DNA from 3 places in the Xenorhabdus sp. Sc-CR9 genome. Region 2 is predicted to be linked to each of the others. Evidence: riboswitches for the same ligand, from Rfam matches in the RefSeq annotation. Region 2 holds a riboswitch; each other region holds the start of a gene.

The links. Region 2 has a riboswitch for thiamine pyrophosphate ahead of thiD (bifunctional hydroxymethylpyrimidine kinase/phosphomethylpyrimidine kinase). Riboswitches for the same ligand answer to the same signal wherever they lie in the genome.
Region 1: linked by a shared signal. The riboswitch ahead of thiC (phosphomethylpyrimidine synthase ThiC) and the one ahead of thiD (bifunctional hydroxymethylpyrimidine kinase/phosphomethylpyrimidine kinase) in region 2 are both predicted to bind thiamine pyrophosphate.
Region 3: linked by a shared signal. The riboswitch ahead of thiB (thiamine ABC transporter substrate binding subunit) and the one ahead of thiD (bifunctional hydroxymethylpyrimidine kinase/phosphomethylpyrimidine kinase) in region 2 are both predicted to bind thiamine pyrophosphate.

Annotation. Positions count from the first base shown of each region.
Region 1 is NZ_CAWQTY010000159.1:36,656-44,086, reverse strand. Features, by position in the region: gene dcp (peptidyl-dipeptidase Dcp) at 1-338, shown strand, start outside; gene nudC (NAD(+) diphosphatase) at 469-1,245, opposite strand; gene AACQ81_RS07245 (HAD family hydrolase) at 1,486-2,157, shown strand; TPP riboswitch at 2,211-2,335, shown strand; gene thiC (phosphomethylpyrimidine synthase ThiC) at 2,484-4,460, shown strand; gene thiE (thiamine phosphate synthase) at 4,444-5,118, shown strand; gene AACQ81_RS07230 (HesA/MoeB/ThiF family protein) at 5,112-5,936, shown strand; gene thiS (sulfur carrier protein ThiS) at 5,933-6,133, shown strand; gene AACQ81_RS07220 (thiazole synthase) at 6,161-6,928, shown strand; gene thiH (2-iminoacetate synthase ThiH) at 6,925-7,431, shown strand, end outside.
Region 2 is NZ_CAWQTY010000109.1:79,889-87,319, forward strand. Features, by position in the region: gene AACQ81_RS05365 (MFS transporter) at 24-1,172, opposite strand; gene trhP (prephenate-dependent tRNA uridine(34) hydroxylase TrhP) at 1,573-2,931, shown strand; gene fbaB (class I fructose-bisphosphate aldolase) at 3,548-4,597, shown strand; gene thiD (bifunctional hydroxymethylpyrimidine kinase/phosphomethylpyrimidine kinase) at 4,696-5,496, opposite strand; TPP riboswitch at 5,539-5,631, opposite strand; gene cspE (transcription antiterminator/RNA stability regulator CspE) at 5,756-5,965, opposite strand; gene AACQ81_RS05390 (amino acid permease) at 6,743-7,431, opposite strand, start outside.
Region 3 is NZ_CAWQTY010000097.1:5,652-13,082, forward strand. Features, by position in the region: gene lgt (prolipoprotein diacylglyceryl transferase) at 1-571, opposite strand, end outside; gene ptsP (phosphoenolpyruvate--protein phosphotransferase) at 780-3,026, opposite strand; gene rppH (RNA pyrophosphohydrolase) at 3,037-3,567, opposite strand; TPP riboswitch at 3,684-3,788, shown strand; gene thiB (thiamine ABC transporter substrate binding subunit) at 3,877-4,890, shown strand; gene thiP (thiamine/thiamine pyrophosphate ABC transporter permease ThiP) at 4,866-6,470, shown strand; gene thiQ (thiamine ABC transporter ATP-binding protein ThiQ) at 6,463-7,164, shown strand; gene AACQ81_RS04500 (HigA family addiction module antitoxin) at 7,329-7,431, opposite strand, start outside.

The DNA.
Region 1 (7,431 bases), on a different contig from region 2:
TAGATAAATTTGAAGGGGCGTCTCTGCAACAAGACAATATCGCTCTCAGCTACGTGCCCCCGCGCTATCGTTCCAGCTATTTCAAACACATTTGGGGTGGCGGCTATGCTGCCGGCTATTACGCTTATTTGTGGACAGAAATGCTGGCAGACGATGCCTTTGCCTGGTTTACCGAACACGGAGGATTGACGCCAGAGAATGGCCAACGTTTCCGCGATAAGGTGCTGTCACGTGGCAATAGTGAAGACCTGGAAAAGCTGTATATCGACTTCCGCGGTAAGCCACCAAGTATTGAGCCTATGCTAGAAAACCGGGGCCTAAAGGAACAAAAAGAATAAGGTATATTGCCATACCTTATGGGTTTTAAAATGAAGGGGATATACAGTCACAGTTGTATTAGCCGTTGCCGGTTATCCCCTTGCAGATCCGAACATGTTTTTAAAAGGCCTTTCTCAACTCATTGAGTAATTAACATGACTGCTGGCGACATAACGCAACCGTATCTTCAATTAAACGACGGGAAATCGTATCAGAAGGAGGGATCAAAGGAAGGTTATCGTAGCGATACCAGTCTGCGCTGATAAGTTCAACGGGATCAATTGTAATTTCACCACTATCATAATCGGCCAAAAATCCTACCATCAAGGAGTTCGGGAAAGGCCATGGTTGAGAAGCGACATATCGCAAGTTACGGATTTTAATTCCACTCTCTTCCATCACTTCGCGATGCACCGCTTCTTCCAACGTTTCACCGATTTCCACAAACCCAGCAAGCACAGTATGAATACCATTTCGGCTACGCTGGTGCTGTGCCAACAAAATATGGTCATCACGACGAATGCCAACAATAATACTGGGAGCAATTTGTGGGTAATAACATTCCTGACAGTGATTGCACAAACAGGCCCATTCATGTTGACTATGCTTCATTTCATGACCACAGTAACCACAATAATGATGTGAACGATAAAACTCAGCCAATTGCACAGCACGCCCTACCAATTGAAATAATTTGGTTTCCCGATCAACAAATAAGCGGTGAGAAGACATATCTGAAGCCATTTTATGGCGGATCAGCCACACTGTATCCCCCAACCATTCTCCGATGGGCTGCGCCATGTGGTTCTGCAATGACCATTCGCGGGCAGTCCCTGTTGGTAATTCCCCCTGTGGTAGCCAGACTTGATTCTCAAGACTGACAATCCACCAGCCCTGTTCTGTACCTGTCAATTTTTGCTGTATCATCATCTATTCCATCATGAGTTGTACGATTGTCTTCATGGCATTTTGTCCAAATTCAGCATACTCTTTTCATTATCTTCCGTCTGCAATCTGCTCTATTAGCCACCCTAATTAATACTCATTTATACTCTTCGTCTTTCAAGTGTCATTTTTGTTGACTGCTCTACAAATTGAAAATTTGCAGGTATACGATCCGAATTAAATAAATAAAAATACATTAAATTAAATTGAGGAATATCAACCATGTCACAGAGAATTGCCGTATTTGATTTAGATGAAACATTAATTTGCAAAGATTCCGGCCGGTTATGGACACAATATCTATGGGAGAAAAATATCATTACTGATCCCCGTTTTCTTGAGGCAGACCAGAAAATGATAGCTGACTACTGTGCAGGTAAGCTGGATATGCACAAATATCTGGCATTCAGCATGCAGGCACTGCACAAAATCTCCCAAGAACAAGTAGATATCTGGCTAACTGATTTTGTAGAAACAAAAATCAAACCACTCATCTATCCCGCAGCCCAAAAACAACTGGATACTTACCGGCAGCAAGACATTCCCATCATTATTATTTCCGCCACCGTCTCTTTCGTGGTAAAGAAAATTGCAGCTGCATTCGGTGTCCAAACCGTAATGGGGATCGATATGGTAATGGAAGAGGGTTGCTATACCGGTAATGTTCTGGGAACCCTCACTTTCCGCGAAGGAAAAGTCACCCGCTTGCAGCAATGGCTATCAGAACAGAATTTATCTCCGCAGCATATTTCATTCTACACAGACTCTATAAATGATTTACCAATGTGTTTATTTGCTGACGAAGTTTTTACCATCAATGCAGACCCTCGTTTGCAATTGGAAGCCGAAATTCACGGATGGACGCAATTGAACTGGACTTTAGAGTCATACTAAAAGGTTACAGTTAAAGGTTGTAGTTTTTATAATCCCCTTTATACTCTGGGGTGTTTTTCTTGTCGGAGTGCCTAGCGTTCAGCGTATACCACGATGGACACAGGCTGAGACCGTTTATTCGGGATCCGCAGAACCTGATCGGGCTAATACCCGCGAAGGGAACAAGAGTAATCACCTCGCTGATTATTACGTACACCTATGACAGCATCGTGTACAAACCATGTTCAGCTACAAACCATTACTCCCTGCGAGCTCCAGACAAGCAATTTTCTCAACTTAAGCCTGACCAGCAATGAGACAGGTGATAACACAGTCAGGAATTTGCTATGTCTAAGTCCAATAATACCGCTATTTCAAATACCATTATCCCAACAGCTGATATTTCGCCAAAACCCCATCAGGCAAGGCCGCGCAAGGCTCAACGAGATGCCGCACAGACGTTTATCAACACCGTTCAAGGGGTGGCTTTTCCCAATTCAAAACGTATTTATCTTGAAGGCTTACGCCCTGATATCCAAGTTCCGATGCGTGAGATCCAACTTTCCTCTACACTCACCGGCGGCACCAAAGAGAATCCCCAATTTGAGGAAAACGAACCAGTTCCGGTTTATGACACCTCAGGCCCTTATGGCGATCCTACTTCCGTACTGGATATACAAACGGGATTGCACAAAATCCGCCAATCGTGGATCGACGAACGCAATGATATTGAACCCGTTTCCACTCTTAGCTCCGACTTTACCCAACAACGCCTCGCAGACGCAGGGCTTGATCACCTGCGTTGTCGCCATCGCCCGCATCCGCTGAAAGCCAAGCAAGGAAAGCGCGTCACCCAATTGCACTATGCGCGCCAAGGCATCATCACACCAGAAATGGAATTTATCGCACTGCGCGAAAATATGGGGCGTGAACGCATTCACAGTGAAGTGCTCCGCCAACAACATCCGGGACAAAATTTCGGTGCCAATTTACCGGAAAACATCACACCAGAATTTGTTCGTCAGGAAGTGGCGGCTGGTCGCGCGATTATCCCCGCCAATATTAACCACCCAGAATCCGAGCCAATGATTATCGGCCGCAATTTCCTGGTTAAAGTAAATGCCAACATCGGTAACTCCTCCGTGACTTCGTCCATCGAAGAAGAGGTGGAAAAACTGATTTGGTCTACCCGCTGGGGCGCAGATACCGTGATGGATCTCTCCACCGGACGCTATATCCACGAAACCCGCGAATGGATACTGCGCAACAGTCCGGTTCCTATCGGCACTGTCCCGATTTATCAGGCACTGGAAAAAGTTAACGGAATAGCGGAAAACCTGACATGGGAAATGTTCCGCGACACTTTATTGGAGCAAGCCGAGCAAGGAGTTGATTATTTCACCATTCATGCCGGTGTATTGCTGCGCTATGTTCCAATGACCGCCAAACGGCTGACAGGCATTGTTTCCCGTGGTGGTTCCATCATGGCGAAATGGTGTCTTTCCCATCATCAGGAAAACTTCCTCTATACTCACTTTCGGGAAATCTGTGAACTCTGCGCCGCCTATGACGTTTCCCTTTCTTTGGGGGATGGACTGCGCCCTGGGTCAATTCAAGATGCCAACGACGAAGCACAATTTTCAGAACTGCACACGCTCGGCGAGCTGACCAAAATCGCATGGGAATACGATGTTCAAGTCATGATCGAAGGGCCGGGGCATATCCCGATGCAGTTAATCCGCCGTAATATGACGGAAGAGCTGGAGCATTGCCACGAAGCGCCATTCTATACCTTAGGGCCACTGACAACCGATATCGCCCCCGGTTATGACCATTTCACTTCCGGCATCGGGGCTGCCATGATCGGTTGGTTTGGCTGTGCCATGCTGTGTTACGTCACCCCCAAAGAACATCTCGGCTTACCCAATAAAGAAGATGTGAAGCAGGGGTTGATCACTTACAAAATCGCGGCCCATGCCGCTGATCTTGCCAAAGGCCATCCCGGTGCTCAAATCCGTGACAATGCCATGTCAAAAGCACGTTTTGAATTCCGCTGGGAAGATCAATTCAATCTGGCACTTGACCCTGATACCGCCCGCGCCTATCACGATGAAACCCTGCCGCAAGAATCCGGCAAAGTCGCCCATTTCTGTTCTATGTGCGGGCCAAAATTCTGCTCCATGAAAATTACGCAAGATGTACGCGATTATGCAGCAAAACTAGAACAGGAAGCAGGAATGGAACATATGTCGGAAGAATTTCGCACCCGTGGCAGTGAACTTTATCACAGCGCAGATGAGGTGCCCCATGAAAAGTCAGCCTGACACATCAACACATCTATCAGCTCCTTTTGCTCCGACAGCACAACGCTTGGGGCTTTATCCTGTCGTGGATTCCCTGATATGGATTGAGCGCTTACTGAAAGCAGGCGTCAGAACCCTGCAACTGCGTATCAAGGATCAACCAGAAAAGCAGGTAGAGAAAGATATTCAAACTGCCATAACACTTGGCCGCCACTACAACGCCCGTTTGTTCATTAACGATTACTGGCGCTTAGCTATTAAACACCAAGCCTATGGCGTTCATTTGGGACAAGAAGATCTGGATATCGCTGATCTCAATGCCATCCGGCAAGCGGGATTGCGTCTGGGTATTTCCACCCATGACCAACAGGAACTGGCGCGGGCAAAAGCCCTGCGTCCTTCTTATATCGCACTGGGGCATATTTTCCCTACCACCACGAAAGAGATGCTTTCATCACCACAGGGACTTGACGCACTCAAACATCAAGTGGAAATAACACCGGAATACCCTACCGTTGCCATTGGCGGCATCTCACTGGAACGCGTACCGGATGTTGTTGCAACCGATGTCGGTGGCGTGGCACTGGTCAGTGCCATTACAAAAGCGAAAGACTGGCGGCAGGTAACAGCCAGTTTACTTCATTTAGTTGAAGGTCAGGATCGGGGGCTTTTATGTTAAACGATCAAGAATTTATGCGTTACAGTCGCCAATTATTACTGGAAGACATTGGCCCTGAAGGTCAGGAAAAACTAAAAATCAGCAAGGTACTGATTGTTGGCCTCGGTGGATTAGGCTCACCTGCAGCACTCTATCTCGCAGCAGCGGGAGTCGGAACTCTTTATCTTGCGGATGATGACCAATTGCATATTTCCAATCTGCAACGCCAGATCCTCTATCGCACAGGTGATATTCCCGCAAATAAAGCAAAGTTGGCAGTAAAACAACTAACAGGCCTGAACCCACTGATCACGGTAACAGAACTGACCAAAAGGCAAGATAATGAATCTTTGTTGAACGCGGTCAGGAAAGCAGATTTAGTACTGGATTGTTGCGACAACATGGCAACCCGCCATGCCATCAATGCCGCTTGCGTTGCAGAAAACAAACCACTTATCAGCGGCAGTGCCATCGGTTTCAGCGGGCAACTGTTGGTTCTCTCCCCTCCTTATCAGTACGGCTGCTATACCTGCCTTTATCCCGATCAGGAAGAACCGCAACGCAATTGTCGGACAGCCGGAGTATTAGGTCCCATCGTTGGTGTGATCGGCGCATTGCAAGCATTAGAAGCCATCAAGATGCTGGCTGGCCTTCCCTCTCCCTTAAACGGAAAACTCCGGTTATTTGATGGCAAACAACAGAGCTGGGGTACGTTACAGCTTACCCGGTCATCACAGTGCCCGATTTGCCGAGCGGTTGCCCAACAAGCCACTATTGCAAAAAATGAGCCTGAAAACGCGAATAGCGGCAAAAATGAGACAGGAAAAGAAATCGCATGAATATTATCGTTAACGATCAACCGATCACACTCAGTGCGCCCGTCACAATCAGACAGTTGCTTGAACATATACAACGCACTCAATCAGGTATCGCCTTAGCCATCAACCAGGCCATTATCCCGCGTTCAGAATGGCATACCCATCAGGTTAATGACGGGGACAGTATCCTGCTGTTTCAGGCCATTGCCGGTGGTTAATGTAGCGAATATTGTTGGAGTCTAATTATGTTAAAGATTGCTGATTCTCACTTTCACTCCCGCCTGTTTACCGGAACCGGCAAATTCTCGAATGCAGAATTAATGATCGAATCGATCCGCGCTTCTGGCAGTCAATTAGTAACAATGGCGATGAAACGAATCGATCTTCATGGCAATGAAGATGGCATTCTCGCGCCGCTGCAACAGTTGGGTGTTAAGCTGCTCCCCAATACTTCTGGCGCAAAAACCGCAGAAGAGGCGATATTCGCCGCTCATCTCGCGCGGGAAGCATTGGGAACCAACTGGGTAAAACTGGAGATCCACCCCGATGTCAAATACCTGCTGCCCGATCCGATTGAAACGCTGAAAGCGGCTGAACAATTAGTGAAAGAAGGGTTTATCGTCCTGCCTTATTGTGGTGCGGATCCCGTCCTGTGCCGTCGGCTGGAAGAGGTTGGCTGTGCTGCTGTCATGCCATTGGGGGCACCTATCGGCTCAAATAAGGGCTTGCTGACCCGCGACTTTCTGCAAATCATCATCGAACAGGCTAACGTTCCCGTCGTTGTTGATGCAGGTATCGGGGCGCCGAGCCATGCGCTGGCCGCCATCGAAATGGGCGCGGATGCGGTGCTGGTCAATACCGCGATTGCAGTTGCCCGCAATCCGGTAAAAATGGCATTGGCGTTCAAAACCGCCATTGAAGCCGGCGAACTGTCACATCAGGCGGGTGTAGCAAGCCAGAAATCTCACGCTGAAGCTTCCAGCCCGCTGACTGATTTTCTGGGGGCATTATGAAATCCGCCACTTTTCGCCGGCGCTGGGAACAATTGGATTGGGATGACATCACCCTGAGCATCAACAGTAAAACATCACAGAATGTTAAACGCGCACTAAATAGCGACCGTCTGACTCTGGATGATTTTATGGCACTGCTTTCCCCCGCTGCTCTGCCGTATCTTGAGCCGCTCGCCCAGCGTGCGCAGCAACTCACCCGCCAGCGTTTTGGTAATACCGTGGGATTTTTTATCCCACTCTACCTTTCCAACCTGTGTGCCAACGACTGTACCTATTGTGGTTTCTCCATGAGTAATCACATTAAACGCAAGACGCTGGATGAACAGGAAATTGAGGCGGAATGTCTGGCACTGAAGAAACTGGGATTTGAGCACATCTTGCTGGTAACAGGAGAGCATCAAAACAAAGTTGGCATGGATTATTTTCGCCGCTATCTTCCCTTGATACATCGCCATTTCAGTTCAGTCTCAATGGAAGTCCAGCCATTGGCACAAGAAGAGTAC
Region 2 (7,431 bases):
TTCTTTAGCACGCGGGTTCAGTTTCACCTACGCTCAAGGAAGCCAGAAATAACAGCCAGTATCAGCGCCATGGAAGCTAACAGCCCACCCGCCAAATTGAGGGTGGTATAACCATAATTGGATGCAATAATGACACCTCCCAACCATGCGCCGACGGCATTCCCCAAATTAAAAAAGCCAATATTAACTGAGGAAACAAGATTAGCAGCGCTGACTTCCTGTGCTTTTTCCATCACCAAACGCTGAATAGGAGATACTGTGGCAAAGCCAAATGCAGCCATGAGAAACAGACTCAAACAAGCAATGAACTGACTATCACCATACAACCAAAAAATAAACAAGACGAGGGCTTGTAATCCCAAAGTCCAATACAACAAAGGCATCATTGCCTTATCAGCAAGTCTGCCACCAACAATGTTGCCAACGAAGAACCCTGACCCTAATACCACAAGAAGCCATGTAATTGCACCTTCAGAGAATCCAGCAATATTGACCATCAAAGGGGCGATATAAGTCACCGTGGTAAAAAATGCAGCTGGGCCCAGAATAGTGATCCCCATGGCGAGCAAGACGCGGATATGAGTAAAAGCCAGTAATTCCTTTTTGATACTGGCGGGTTTTTCCTGATTAAACTTAGGTAATAACGTTAAAATACCCAGTAATGAGATAACACCAATAGCCGTAATGATTGCAAAAGTCACACGCCAAGAAACCACCTTCCCTATCCATGTTCCAAGAGGTACTCCGACTAAATTGGCCAGAGTCATGCCACTGAACATAAATGCGATTGCCATTGTTTTTTTATTTTTTGCTACCAGTTCCGAAGCAATAATAGCGCCTATCCCCATAAAAGCCCCATGGGTAAGAGAAGCAACTATACGACCAACAATTGCCAGATAAAATGTCGGGGATAACGTGGTCAGTGCATTTCCGATAATGAACAATACCATTAGCAGAGAAAGCATTTTTTTTCTTTCTATATGCCCTCCCAAGATAATCAAAACAGGCGCGCCAACAAATACGCCAAGCGCATAACTGGTCACCATATATCCCGCGGTTGGTATGGTAATACTAAATTCAGTTGCAATTTCAGGCAGTAAGCCAGCAACAATAAATTCCGTTGTTGCAATTCCAAAAGTTGCTATGGCTAAAACCCAAATGGCTGCTGGCATGATGGAACTCCTAATGAAGAAAATATGGGTCAGATTATTATGAGATTGAAACAACGTGCATTTATTTCTGAATAATACGTCATTGCAATAACACCGTATAGAATCCAATTCCGGCGATTGTAATTAAAGAGGATTCAAAAAATAGCAAGCGCATTTTGCAAAATATAAGCACATAATCATCAGGTTATTGGTGTCAGTGCATCTTATGCCAATGAAACCAGTCTGAAAAAGGACATTCAATACAAAAAGAAAACACCTTTCCTCTCCCATCAGGTGACAAGAATATATTTGTGCTAATGCAGGAATAGGCGCTAAAATCCCTGTCCCTTTAACCTTATCCTTAGTAATGATAATAACAGGGTAAGGACTGACTTGAACTCAGACCGAGAACGTTAATATTATGTTTACTCCAGAATTACTTTCTCCTGCCGGCTCCTTGAAAAACATGCGTTACGCGTTCGCCTACGGCGCAGATGCTATTTATGCCGGGCAGCCCCGCTATAGTCTGCGTGTCCGTAACAATGAATTTAACCATGAAACGCTGGCTCAAGGCATTAAAGAAGCGCATTCATTGGGCAAACGTTTTTATGTGGTTGTTAATATTGCACCACACAATGCAAAATTAAAAACATTTATCCGTGATTTGAAACCGGTCGTAGAAATGGAACCAGATGCCCTAATTATGTCCGATCCCGGTCTGATTATGATGGTGCGCGAAGCGTTTCCTGAAATAGATATTCATCTTTCCGTTCAAGCCAATGCGGTTAACTGGGCCACCGTCAAATTCTGGAAGCAAATGGGACTGACTCGTGTCATTCTCTCCCGCGAGCTTTCTCTGGAAGAAATTACAGAAATTCGCCAACAAGTGCCTGATATGGAACTTGAGGTTTTTGTCCACGGCGCACTTTGTATGGCTTATTCTGGTCGCTGTTTGTTATCAGGTTACATCAACAAACGCGATCCCAATCAGGGAACATGCACTAATGCCTGCCGCTGGGAATACAATGTGCAGGAAGGTAAGGAAGATACAGTCGGTAACATTGTACATGTGCACGACCCTGTTCCTGTCAAAAATATCGGGCCAACATTAGGTCAGGGTGCACCAACTGACAAAGTATTCATGATCGAAGAAGCCAAACGCCCTGGTGAATATATGTCTGCCTTTGAAGATGAACATGGTACTTACATCATGAACTCCAAGGATTTACGCGCTATTGAGCATGTAGAAAGATTGACAGAAATGGGTGTCCATTCACTGAAAATCGAAGGTCGCACAAAATCTTTCTATTATTGTGCCCGAACTGCTCAGGTATATCGTCGGGCCATTGATGATGCCGTTGCCGGAAAACCTTTCGATCCAACGTTGATGACCACATTAGAAGGTCTGGCACACCGTGGCTATACAGAAGGTTTTCTACGCCGCCATACTCACGATGCGTACCAAACTTATGAATACGGTTATTCTGTGTCAGACACCCAGCAATTTGTCGGAGAATTTACTGGCAACCGCGTCAATGGATTAGCTGAAGTTATCGTGAAAAATAAGTTTCTGGTTGGCGATTCTCTGGAGCTTATGACACCATCGGGCAATATTAACTTTACGTTAAAATCCATGATAAATAAGAAAGGTCAGGTAATAGACATTGCTCCAGGTGACGGACATATCGTTTATCTCCCTTTTCCTGAAGAAATCGAACTGAAATATGCCTTACTTATTCGAAAATTGATAAGTGGCAATACCAGAACACCTTATTCATAAGAATTACAAGTGAAATAATTCGAAATAAGATTTTAAAGAAATTGTTCTGCTTTTTTAGAAACAGATCACATCAATGTTATTTTATTTCTCGTATTATCAGCCCTGAAAAATGAAGAACTAAAAAAGTGTTACTGTAAGACTAGGAACCACCTCCTTGGCTAGCTCAATCTCCCTTGGGCTGGCCTTTTCTTTTATTCGATAAAAAATAAAATATTTAACTTTCAAAAAGTTAAAATCCAACACTGCCCCATAAAAATAAATTAATTTAATGATTATCCTCTCTGCCATTGGCTATTTTTTGATTATTTTTTAGTAACGTTATTTATTATAAACAAAGGAATCATATCACAATAAATATCATTAATATTTATTCAGTTTAATGAAGGAAATTTTAAGAAAGCACCTCTCAAATTATTCAGTTATAGAATAGGTTAAGGTTTATTTTTCACTCTGTCAGATAAAAATTATTTCACTTTCCCTTGATGCAAAATGGTCAGATTTTAGCAATTATTATATTAACTGAAGCGATCCACTGCTGTTTCCCTTTCTACTTGCCTTGTTATTAATCTGAATATCAACAACAATCAGTAGCGCCTTTTGCAAACTGGAGTTAATCATGACTGATATCGCTAAGTTATTAGGAAAAGACGCAGAGAGTTTATTGCAACACAAATGCAATACCATTCCACAAGAAAATCTCTATCTCCCGGGCACAGATTTCGTCGATCGAGTAATGATTGAAAATAATCGACCTAATACTGTCCTGCGTTCCATGCAAACCTTGCTAAATCATGGTCGTCTGGCCGGAACAGGCTATCTCTCAATTTTACCGGTAGATCAAGGAGTCGAGCATTCTGCCAGTGCATCTTTTGCCGCCAATCCACTTTATTTTGATCCTAAAAATATTGTTGAATTGGCAATTGAGGCAGGTTGTAACTGTGTTGCTTCAACTTATGGTGTCCTCGCATCTGTTTCTCGACGTTATGCCCATAAAATCCCGTTTCTGGTAAAGCTCAATCATAACGAGGCATTGACCTATCCAACCCAATATGACCAAACTTTATATGCCAGTGTCGAGCAAGCATTTAACATGGGTGCAGTCGCAGTCGGGGCAACTATTTATTATGGCTCTCCCGAATCACGTCGCCAAATAGAAGAAATTTCAGCTGCTTTCGAACGTGCTCACGAGTTAGGCATGGTTACCGTGTTATGGGCCTATCTACGTAATTCAGCGTTCAAGAAGGATGGCGTTGATTATCATACCAGTGCCGATTTAACGGGTCAGGCGAATCATCTGGCAGCAACAATAGGTGCCGATATCGTTAAACAAAAAATGGCAGAAACCAACGGTGGTTATACAGCCATTGGGTTTGGGCATACTGATAAACGTGTCTATAGCAATTTGACTACTGAGCATCCGATTGATCTGGTTCGCTATCAACTGGCTAACTGTTACATGGGGCGTGCTGGATTAATCAACTCTGGTGGTGCTTCCGGAGATAACGATCTGAGTGATTCAGTTCGCACAGCAGTTATCAATAAACGGGCTGGAGGAATGGGATTGATCCTTGGCCGCAAAGCGTTCAAGAAATCAATGAAAGAAGGTGTTGAGTTAATTCACTCCGTTCAGGATGTCTATCTCGATACGAATATTACTATCGCCTAATCAAACTTTTGGTACCCAATGGATTTCAGGAGATAGGTATATTTCACAATGGGGATACCAGTATCCCCATTATTCAATGACAATCCTATCTCTCTAATTCACCACCATTGATGAAAATGATGCACAGGACCAATCCCCTGACCAACGTCAAGAGTATCTGCTTGTGCCAGCGCATTTTGCAAGTATGCTTTTGCAGAAGGTAAAGTGCTTTGCCAATCGGAATAACGTGGGCGTAATGCAGCAAGTGCCGCAGAAAGTGTACAACCGGTACCATGAGTATGTCGGGTATTCACTCTGGGCGCGGTAAAACGCCACTCTCCTTCACGGGTAAAAAGCCAATCCGGGCTTTCTTCATTGTTCAAATGGCCGCCTTTCAGTAAAACCGCTTGACATCCCATTGAAAGTAATTCTCTTCCCTGCTGTAGCATCTCCTTTTCTGTCTCCGCAGGATTGCATTTCAGTATGGCTGCTGCTTCGGGCAAATTAGGAGTGATCAAAGAAACGATTGGTAGTAGTTGCTCTATCATTGCCGCAATGGCTTCTGGTAATAGCAAAGGATCACCACTCTTTGCCACCATGACAGTATCCAATACAATATGGGAAACTGGGTAACGGCGTAATGATTCTGCAACTACAGCGATATTGGCCGCATTGGATAACATGCCAATTTTAGCACTGTCTATTTTAACATCTGAAAATACGGATTCTAACTGGGCAGAAACAAAGAGAGGATCAATATCATAAACCGATTGGACTCCTCTTGTATTTTGGGCAACCAATGCGGTTATGACCGTTGTACCGTAAGCGCCAAGTGCGGAAAAGGTTTTTAAATCAGCTTGAATGCCGGCACCACCGCTGGGATCAGTCCCTGCGATAGTTAGTGAGTTAATTCTCATGATGGTGACTCCTATTCACCAGCAAAAGAAAAGTGGGTATCAAAATAAAAGATACCATGACTTCCCTACGCTGGCATTATCCAGATCAGGTAATACGGGTACTTCTCAGTTCAATCAAGAACGCCCCGAGCCAAAATAAAAATCACTCTATTAGTATCCCAATAGAGTGATATTTGCAATAGATTATCGTCAGATAATGAAACTAAAATAACGATAAATATATTTAGTCAGAAGTTAAACACCAACCAAAATAAATTTATTACTATAAAGTTGTGACGTTTGCGGCAGCAGGGCCTTTAGGACCATCCTGTATTTCAAACTCAACTTGCTGGCCTTCAGATAAAGTTTTAAATCCATCTTTCATAATTGCAGAAAAATGTACAAATACATCTTTGCTACCATCAGCTGGAGTAATAAAACCAAAACCTTTAGACTCGTTGAACCACTTCACAGTACCAGTGATTTTTGCCATTTCAAAAATTTCCTTTGAATCACTTAATTCGCCGATTGACATGAAAATAAACAAACTAGTATTCGTTGCTGTTATTTATTAACAGAACTGTACTCCGTTTACCCATGTGTTTTATCACATACTCTTTATATAATCGCAAGCCATTTTTTTCAGGTGCTGGAGCCAACGCACATATTTGAAAATATTAACATCTATTCTTATTTGAAATTATCCAACAATTTTTAATCAACCTAACCATATGAATATATACAAAAATAAAATTTTAACCTAAAGAAACAACTTTAATTAACCTAATATATAATGCTGTTTTTTGCGCCTATTGCAGAGTAGAACAGAGAGTTATCACGGTCCAGAATCCATTTTCGATAACTATAAAGTTATCACTAATTCTATTCAACTCTTGATTAACATAAAATATAATCATCTTGCATATAACCAGACTACTTTTTTGTTTATCATTTATTAAATATTATTAAATAATAATGTTTTTGTCTTTACTCTATATATGGATAAACGACTTTATAAGATTTATAAAGTCTGAAGTTTGTCATTTGGCCACTCCATATGTTCTACTAATGACACTATTTCTATGAAATAATTCATATCAAGTGGTTTTAATTTATCCTTAATAATATGACAAATCTCTTACTTATGAGTCACTAAGCTATGATAAAACGTATAATACCTTTAGGATTAGGTTAAAAATGGAGGAATACTGATAAGAATAATCAGCCGGGCATAATACCCGGCTGAAAATACGCTGAAATAGATTAAGAATTAAGCAGCCTTTTTCTTTGCTTTGGCTACTAAGTAACCCAGCCATAATACACCAATCCAGAATGGCATTAAAATAACTGAAATACTAATTGATGGCATCATCAGAATAATAACAAGAATGAACGCCAGAAACGCTAAACACAGGTAGTTTCCAAACGGGTACCACAATGCCCGGAATTTTGTCTTAGTGCCTTCCTTATTCTTAGCTGCGCGGAATTTCAGATGGGCAAGACAAATCATAATCCAGTTAATAACCAGCGTTGTTACCACCAATGCCATCAACAACTCAAACGCTTTACCCGGTATAACATAGTTAATCAGTACACCCATTGATGTTGCCAACGCTGATAACCCAATAGATAAAACAGGTACACTACGTTTATTCACTTTTGTCAGAATGCGAGGCGCGTTGCCTTGTTTAGCCAAACCATAAAGCATCCGACTATTACAATATACGCCACTGTTATAAACAGATAATGCTGCCGTTAATACAACTATATTCAGGACATTCGCCACCCAAAAGCTATCCAGATCATGGAAAATCAAAACAAATGGGCTACCACCTTCGACTACATTCCCCCAAGGATAAAGTGAAAGCAGAATAGCCAGTGAGCCGATGTAAAACAGTAGGATTCGATAAACGACTTGATTGGTTGCTTTTGGAATATTTTCCTCAGGATTTTCCGCCT
Region 3 (7,431 bases), on a different contig from region 2:
CATATTTCTCCAGAATCGGCCATAAAGAAGGGTTGGTTGTAGCCAATGCAATATCTTCGCTGCGGGAACTCGGGAACAACATCGCCCAAGGTGTATCAAGCGTAACACGCCCCCACAACTCCCCATTGATAAAGTTACCGATACGCCCCATCCCCAAGCCAAAGGGAACCAACGGAGCGACAAAATCAGCAGTCTGTAAAAAGTGGCGCTTCGTACGGCGCGAAAACCACCACATGGCACAGATAACCCCTACCAACCCACCGTGGAAAGACATGCCTCCGTCCCAAATCTTGAACAGATAAAGGGGATTATCAAGGAACATTGGGAGATTATAGAACAGGACATAGCCAAGACGTCCGCCAACGAAAACCCCGACAAACCCTGAATATAATAAGTTCTCGACTTCGACTTTGTTCCAGCCACTGTTCGGTTGTGCCGCACGGCGATTTGCCAACCACATGGCAAAAACAAAACCAACCAGATACATAAAACCGTACCAGTGGAGAGATACGGGCCCGATTGAAAACATGACAGGGTCAATGTTAGGAAATGCCAGATAGCTAGTGCTCATCGTTCCCCACTAAAAATATGTTGTGTGAATGCTATTGTGAATAAATCATCTGTTGCGAATGAATTATATTGCTTGAATAACTTAAGACAAATAATTGCAAATAATAGCATAGGCAACTATTCCCTTCATCTTTCAAACTATTGCGTTGTTGGCGGCATTACATCTTGAAATCCGTCGGGCGTAAGCTGACTAAGTGCTATGGATAAAGCTAAATACCGCCCCGAATCAGGCCACCCAGACTATTCGCCTCCATAAATTCGGCTGCCAACCCTTTGATCTGCTCACTAGTTTCAGCTTTCAATATGACGCTGATAAGACGTTCTAGATCATTAGCATCCAAATGGCGCAGCAAGTATTTGATACGCGGAACACTCCGGCCACTCATGCTCAGGCTACGATAACCTAAACCAAGCAATATTAATGCCCCGAGCGGTAAACCTGCCATTTCACCACATATGCTAATAGGGAGAGCAAGGCGTTGGCATTCGTCAAAAGCCAGTTTCAGAGCTCTAATTACAGCCGGATGCAAATTATCATATAGTGAAGCTACATGTGTATTATTGCGATCTACCGCAAGCAAATATTGGGTCAGGTCATTTGTGCCAATAGAGACGAAATCAATCCGTTTCTTTAATTGCGGCAACAAAAACATAGTGGAAGGGACTTCAAGCATAATGCCAATCTGTGGCATGGTAATCGTTCTAGCGATGGCTTGTTCAACCTCAGATTTCGCCCTCTCAAGCAGTTTTCGTGCCTCATCAATTTCCTCAATGCTTGTCACCATCGGCAAAAGTATCTTTAGATTGCCAGTGGAAGCATTGGCTTTTAGCATCGCTCTGAGCTGAATCAGGAATATTTCAGGCTGATCCAGCGTGATACGAATTCCGCGCCAACCAAGACAAGGGTTGTCTTCATTAATCGGCATATAAGGAAGTTGTTTATCTGCACCAACATCCAGCGTTCGCAGCACCACCGGCTTATCAGGGAAAAGTTCCAATATTTCTTGATAACGGTTCTTCTGCTCATCTTCTGATGGAAAACCACTATGCAGCATAAAAGGGATCTCTGTACGATACAGTCCAACGCCATCAATACTGTCCGCTATTTGCTGCTCATATTTTAAACTAAGCCCTGCGTTGAGTTGCACAAGCACTTGTTCTCCGCTTTTAAGCTGTGCCTGCTGTTGCTGCTCACATTCAGCTAATTTACTGAGAACCTGTTCTTCTTCAATTATTTGCTGATACTCCTGGACAATCAACGGCTCTGGCTCAATAAAAATCTCACCGCGATAACCATCAAGGATTAGCGTCCGATTGTGCAACAACTCAGGTTGTATATCTGCCCCCATGATAGCGGGAAGCCCCATCGCACGAACCAGAATAGCGGAATGGGAATGCGTTGCGCCATCACGCACAATCACCCCGGTCAATTGTTCCTGTGGCATCTCAGCCAACAAATTGGCACTGAGTTCATCGGCAACCAGGATAAAATGCTCCGGCCACTGAGTGGCATCAGTGAAAGAATCATTCAGATGAAACAATACCCGTTGTCCAAGAGCACGCAGATCAGATGCCCTCTCCCGCATGTAGGGATCTTGCAGGCTGGCAAATTGCCCGGCGTATTTTTCAATCACAGTTTTGACTGCCCATTCAGCGACAAAACCATTATCAACTGAATAAAACAGATCTTGCTTGAGTTGGGGGTCATTTAATAAATGAGAATAGAGATCGAAAATGGCAGCACTTTCTTTCTGCGAGCTAGAGGTGAAACGCTTGCTGATTCGACGGCACTCCGCAGTTGATTCTTCCAGAGCACGAATTAATCTCAGACGTTCAGATTGATAATCCAAGGTTGATGCCTCAGATACCTGCTCCAGCAAAGGTTGTGAGCGGTCTTGCCACCCTTGGGACATGACGATGCCATTGGAAATGGCCAGTGCTTTAATACGACTCTGGCGGTACTGACCAAATATCCCTTTTGCCTGCGCCTGAGCGAGAATAACAGCAAGCTGCATTGCCAGTGTTACCATGAAAGATTCTTCACTTTCATCAAACAGGCGCCGTTCATGTTGCTGAACAACCAATATCCCCTGCAACTGGCGGCGATAAATAATCGGGACACCTAAAAAAGCCCGCAGACTTTCTTCTTTCACTTGGGGGATATATTTAAAACTGGGATGGTCACGAACATCAGAAAGATTAATTAATTCAGACAAACGCCCGACTTCACCCACAACACCTTCATTGAAAGCTAAACTGACCGAACGCCCTTTTGGTTTTCTCAGCCCTCTGGTTGCCATCAGGTAATAACACTGACGTTGATGATCTGCCAGATAGATAGAGCAAACATCCGTATTCATTGCCAGACAGGTTTCATTGACCAGTAGCTCAAGCGCTTCAGATAAATTGGCTGCCATCGCAACCTTTTCAACAATTTCTCGTAAGCGCATGAGCATAAACTGTTACCTAATTTCTTCTGCGACGATATAAATAAGGCGAATAGAGCTGTGAAGCAGGTTCCTGCATTGGCATCACAATGGAAGAGAATTCTTTCATCACGCGGCGATATACATCCCGTTTAAAAGAAACCACTTGCCGGACAGGATACCAGTAACTAACCCAACGCCAGCCATCAAACTCCGGCGTATTACTGCGCTGCACATTAATATCAGCTTCATTACACAACAACTGTAATAAAAACCAACGTTGCTTTTGCCCAATACAGACGGGCTTTGTATCCCAACGCACCAAACGCTTGGGTAATTTGTAACGCAACCAGCTCCGGGTCGAGGCAAGAACCCGGACATCTCTGCGATTTAAACCAACTTCTTCAAACAACTCGCGATACATTGCTTGCTCTGGTGATTCCCCTGGATTTATCCCCCCCTGAGGAAACTGCCAAGAATGCTGTCCATAGCGGCGAGCCCATAGAACCTGACCTTGGCGATTACAAATTACAATTCCTACATTCGGGCGGTAGCCATCATCATCGATCACCAGACTACCTCTCGATAAAACGAATTTGAAAAGATAACTAATTGTTTCACACTCATCTCAAGCGGTAAACCTCTATGATTGGACTTTGCAGACCCGGCCGAAGTCTCTACAATACGGCCATCTCAACGGGGTGCAGTTGTTGCAAAATATTGCTGCTGAGAACAAACCCGTCGGACCTGAACCGGTTAGTACCGGCGTAGGGATTTGGGATGCTAATAATTGATTAAAATAAGTAATTTTCATTTAGCTCCTTCTCAGATCCTTTGCCAATCTTCTAATAACCATTGTTAATAACGACAGGAGAGCAAAGTGTTTAAGAAATTATTTTCCCGCTTTATTGCCATTAGTACTCTCTCGATTTCTGCCAGTGTTTTTGCTCAGACGGCTCAAGTAAAGCCTACGCTGACAGTGTATACTTATGACTCATTTGCCTCTGAATGGGGACCGGGGCCTGCCATTAAAAAAGCTTTTGAAACAGGGTGCAATTGTGAACTGAAACTCATCGCTCTGGAAGATGGGGTCTCCTTACTGAACCGTTTGCGGATGGAAGGCAAAAAAACATCAGCGGATATCGTTCTGGGATTGGATAACAATCTGATTCAAGCGGCTCAACAAACCGGATTGTTCACACCAAGCCATATCGATACTTCAAAACTGAAATTACCCATTTCATGGAATAATAATACGTTCATTCCTTATGATTACGGTTATTTCGCCTTTATTTACAACAAGAATACCTTACCTCATCCACCCAAAAGTATGGATGAATTAATCAATGACCACCAGAATTGGAAGATTATTTACCAAGACCCTCGCACCAGTACTCCGGGCTTGGGGTTCCTGCTCTGGATGCAAGATCTCTATGGTGACAAAGCGGCACAGGAATGGCAAAAAGTTGCCAAAAAGACACTCACCGTCACGAAAGGCTGGAGTGAAGCCTATGGCCTGTTTCTGAAAGGTGAGGGCGATATGGTACTGAGCTATACCACATCTCCGGGTTATCACATCATTTCAGAGAAAAAAGATAATTATGCAGCGGCTATCTTCAAGGAAGGCCACTATTTACAAATTGAAGTAGCAGCCCAGTTAGCCTCAAGTAAGCAACCTGAATTAGCACAGAGATTCATGAATTTCATGATTTCTCCAGCATTTCAGCAAGTCATTCCAACAACTCAATGGATGTATCCTGTGATTGATATTCCGTTGCCTGACGTTTTCAAACAACTTCCTGTTCCTGAGAACTCTCTGCAATTCAACGCAGATGAAGTGGCAAAATACCGTACAAAATGGATACGTACATGGCAAAGCGCTGTAAGCCGCTAATAGCAGGCTGGTTATTACCGGGGGTCATTGCCTCCGGTTTATTGATTATCGTTGCCTTGTCTGCATTTGGGGCGCTGTGGTTCAATGCGCCTGAAAGTAATTGGCAGGAATTCTTGAATGACCGTTATCTCTGGCATGTCATTCGATTCACTTTCTGGCAAGCATTTTTATCCGCCGTATTATCGGTGACCCCCGCCATTTTCCTTGCAAGATCACTTTACCGCCGCCATTTTCCCGGTAAGGCTCTCTTTCTGCGCTTATGCGCAATGACATTGATCCTGCCGGTTTTGGTCGCTTTGTTTGGTATCCTTACCGTTTATGGTCAAACAGGCTGGTTGGCAAATATTTTCCAATGGTTAGGTATTGAATATCGTTTTACACCTTATGGATTACAAGGGATCTTGCTGGCTCATATTTTCTTCAATATGCCGATGGCAACACGCCTGCTGCTGCAATCGCTGGAAAGTATCGCAATTGAACAGCGGCAACTTTCAGCCCAGCTTGGTATGAATGAATGGCAACATTTTCGTTTTATTGAATGGCCTTATCTGCGCCGCCAACTTTTACCAACAGGCGCACTGATTTTCATGCTGTGTTTTGCCAGCTTTGCTACCGTTCTCGCTTTAGGGGGAGGCCCTGCGGCAACAACTATTGAACTGGCGATTTACCAGGCTCTTAGCTATGACTACGATCTTACACATGCGGCTTTGCTTGCACTGATTCAACTATTTTGCTGCGTTGGCTTGGTACTGATCAGCCAAAAACTCAAAGGCGCTCTATCAGTGGGTTATGGTCATCAACAACAATGGCGCAATCCACAGGATTCATGGTTGCGGAAATTATTTGATGGCCTGCTGATTAGTCTGGCTTTGTTGCTTCTACTCCCCCCTTTGCTGGCAGTTATTGTGGATGGTTTAAACAGCGGTATTTTTGATGTTTTACGCCAGCCTGCTTTATGGCAAGCCTTTACAACTTCGGTCATTATCGCACTGGGAGCGGGGCTGCTGTGTGTAATACTGACCATGATGTTGCTATGGAGCAGCAGGGAATTACGCTTACGCCACTTTTCCCGTTGGGGACAAGCGATAGAAACCAGCGGCTTGTTGATCCTTGCCATGCCGGGAATTGTTCTTGCCACAGGTTTTTTTCTTCTGCTGAACACAACTTTTGGATTGCCTCAATCACCTTACGGATTGGTCATTCTGACCAATGCACTGATGGCAATCCCTTATGCTTTGAAAGTTTTGGAAAATCCGATGCATGATCTGGCGGAACGCTACAACCCTCTGTGCCGTTCACTCAATATTCAAGGTATTCAGCGCCTACGCTGGATTGAGTTCAAGGCGCTGAAAATTCCATTAGCACAAGCGTTGGCTTTCGCCTGTGTTCTATCAATTGGCGATTTCGGTATTGTCGCGTTATTTGCAAGCGAAGATTTCCGTACTTTGCCTTATTACCTGTATCAACAAATTGGAGCCTATCGCAATCAGGATGGTGCCGTGACCGCATTCCTGTTGCTGCTTCTCTGTTTTATTTTGTTCACTGTCATTGAACGCTTACCGGGCCGACGCCATGATTAAACTCGAAAATGTCACTTACACCTATAAACACCTTGCTATGCATTTTGATGTAGACATTAAAGCTGGAGAGCGCATTGCGATCCTCGGCCCAAGTGGAGCGGGCAAAAGCACATTGTTAAGTTTAATTGCGGGCTTCCAATTTCCAGAGCAAGGCAATATCTGGATGGATAGCAAAAATCACACAAATACACCGCCTTCCAAGCGGCCTGTTTCCATGCTGTTTCAGGAAAATAACCTGTTTTCCCATTTGACCATTGAGCAAAATATTGGTTTAGGATTGCATCCTGGGTTGCGGTTGAATGCAGAGCAAAAGAAAACACTCCAGCAAATTGCCTCTCAGGTATCGCTGGAGGCGTATTTATCTCGCCTGCCGTCCCAGCTTTCTGGCGGACAGCGCCAACGGGCGGCACTGGCTCGTTGTTTAGTCCGCCATCAACCGATTTTATTACTGGATGAACCATTTTCAGCGCTCGATCCTGCTTTGCGCAATGAGATGCTGGAATTGCTGGATCAAATATGCTGTGAACGCCAAATTACTTTACTTATGGTGTCCCATAATCTTGATGACGCAGCGAAAATCGCTCCGCGTTCTTTGCTGATTGTGGACGGAAAAATTCATTATGATGGGAAGACTGAGAGGTTGGTAAGTGGTGAGGCAAAAGAGGCAGTGATTTTGGGTATCACCAATATTTAGACCCTGTTTATTATTGTATGTAACCGCCATTTAGAATTCAGGCCACTACGACAATAACAACTGACGCAAGGTGCTATATTTTCCGAGTCCTGAGGCTATCCCTAATACCCCGCTTAACAATATTGATGTTGTTAGGCGATTTAGTGTCGCCTAACTAATTTTCATTAAGTATGAGATAAAGCTTCAGGCTTAAATAGAGGGGTTAATTTTGAAATATCAACCACTTTCTCCGCCTTATCAAGGCTATATGTCTCCTGCAACTTTAAC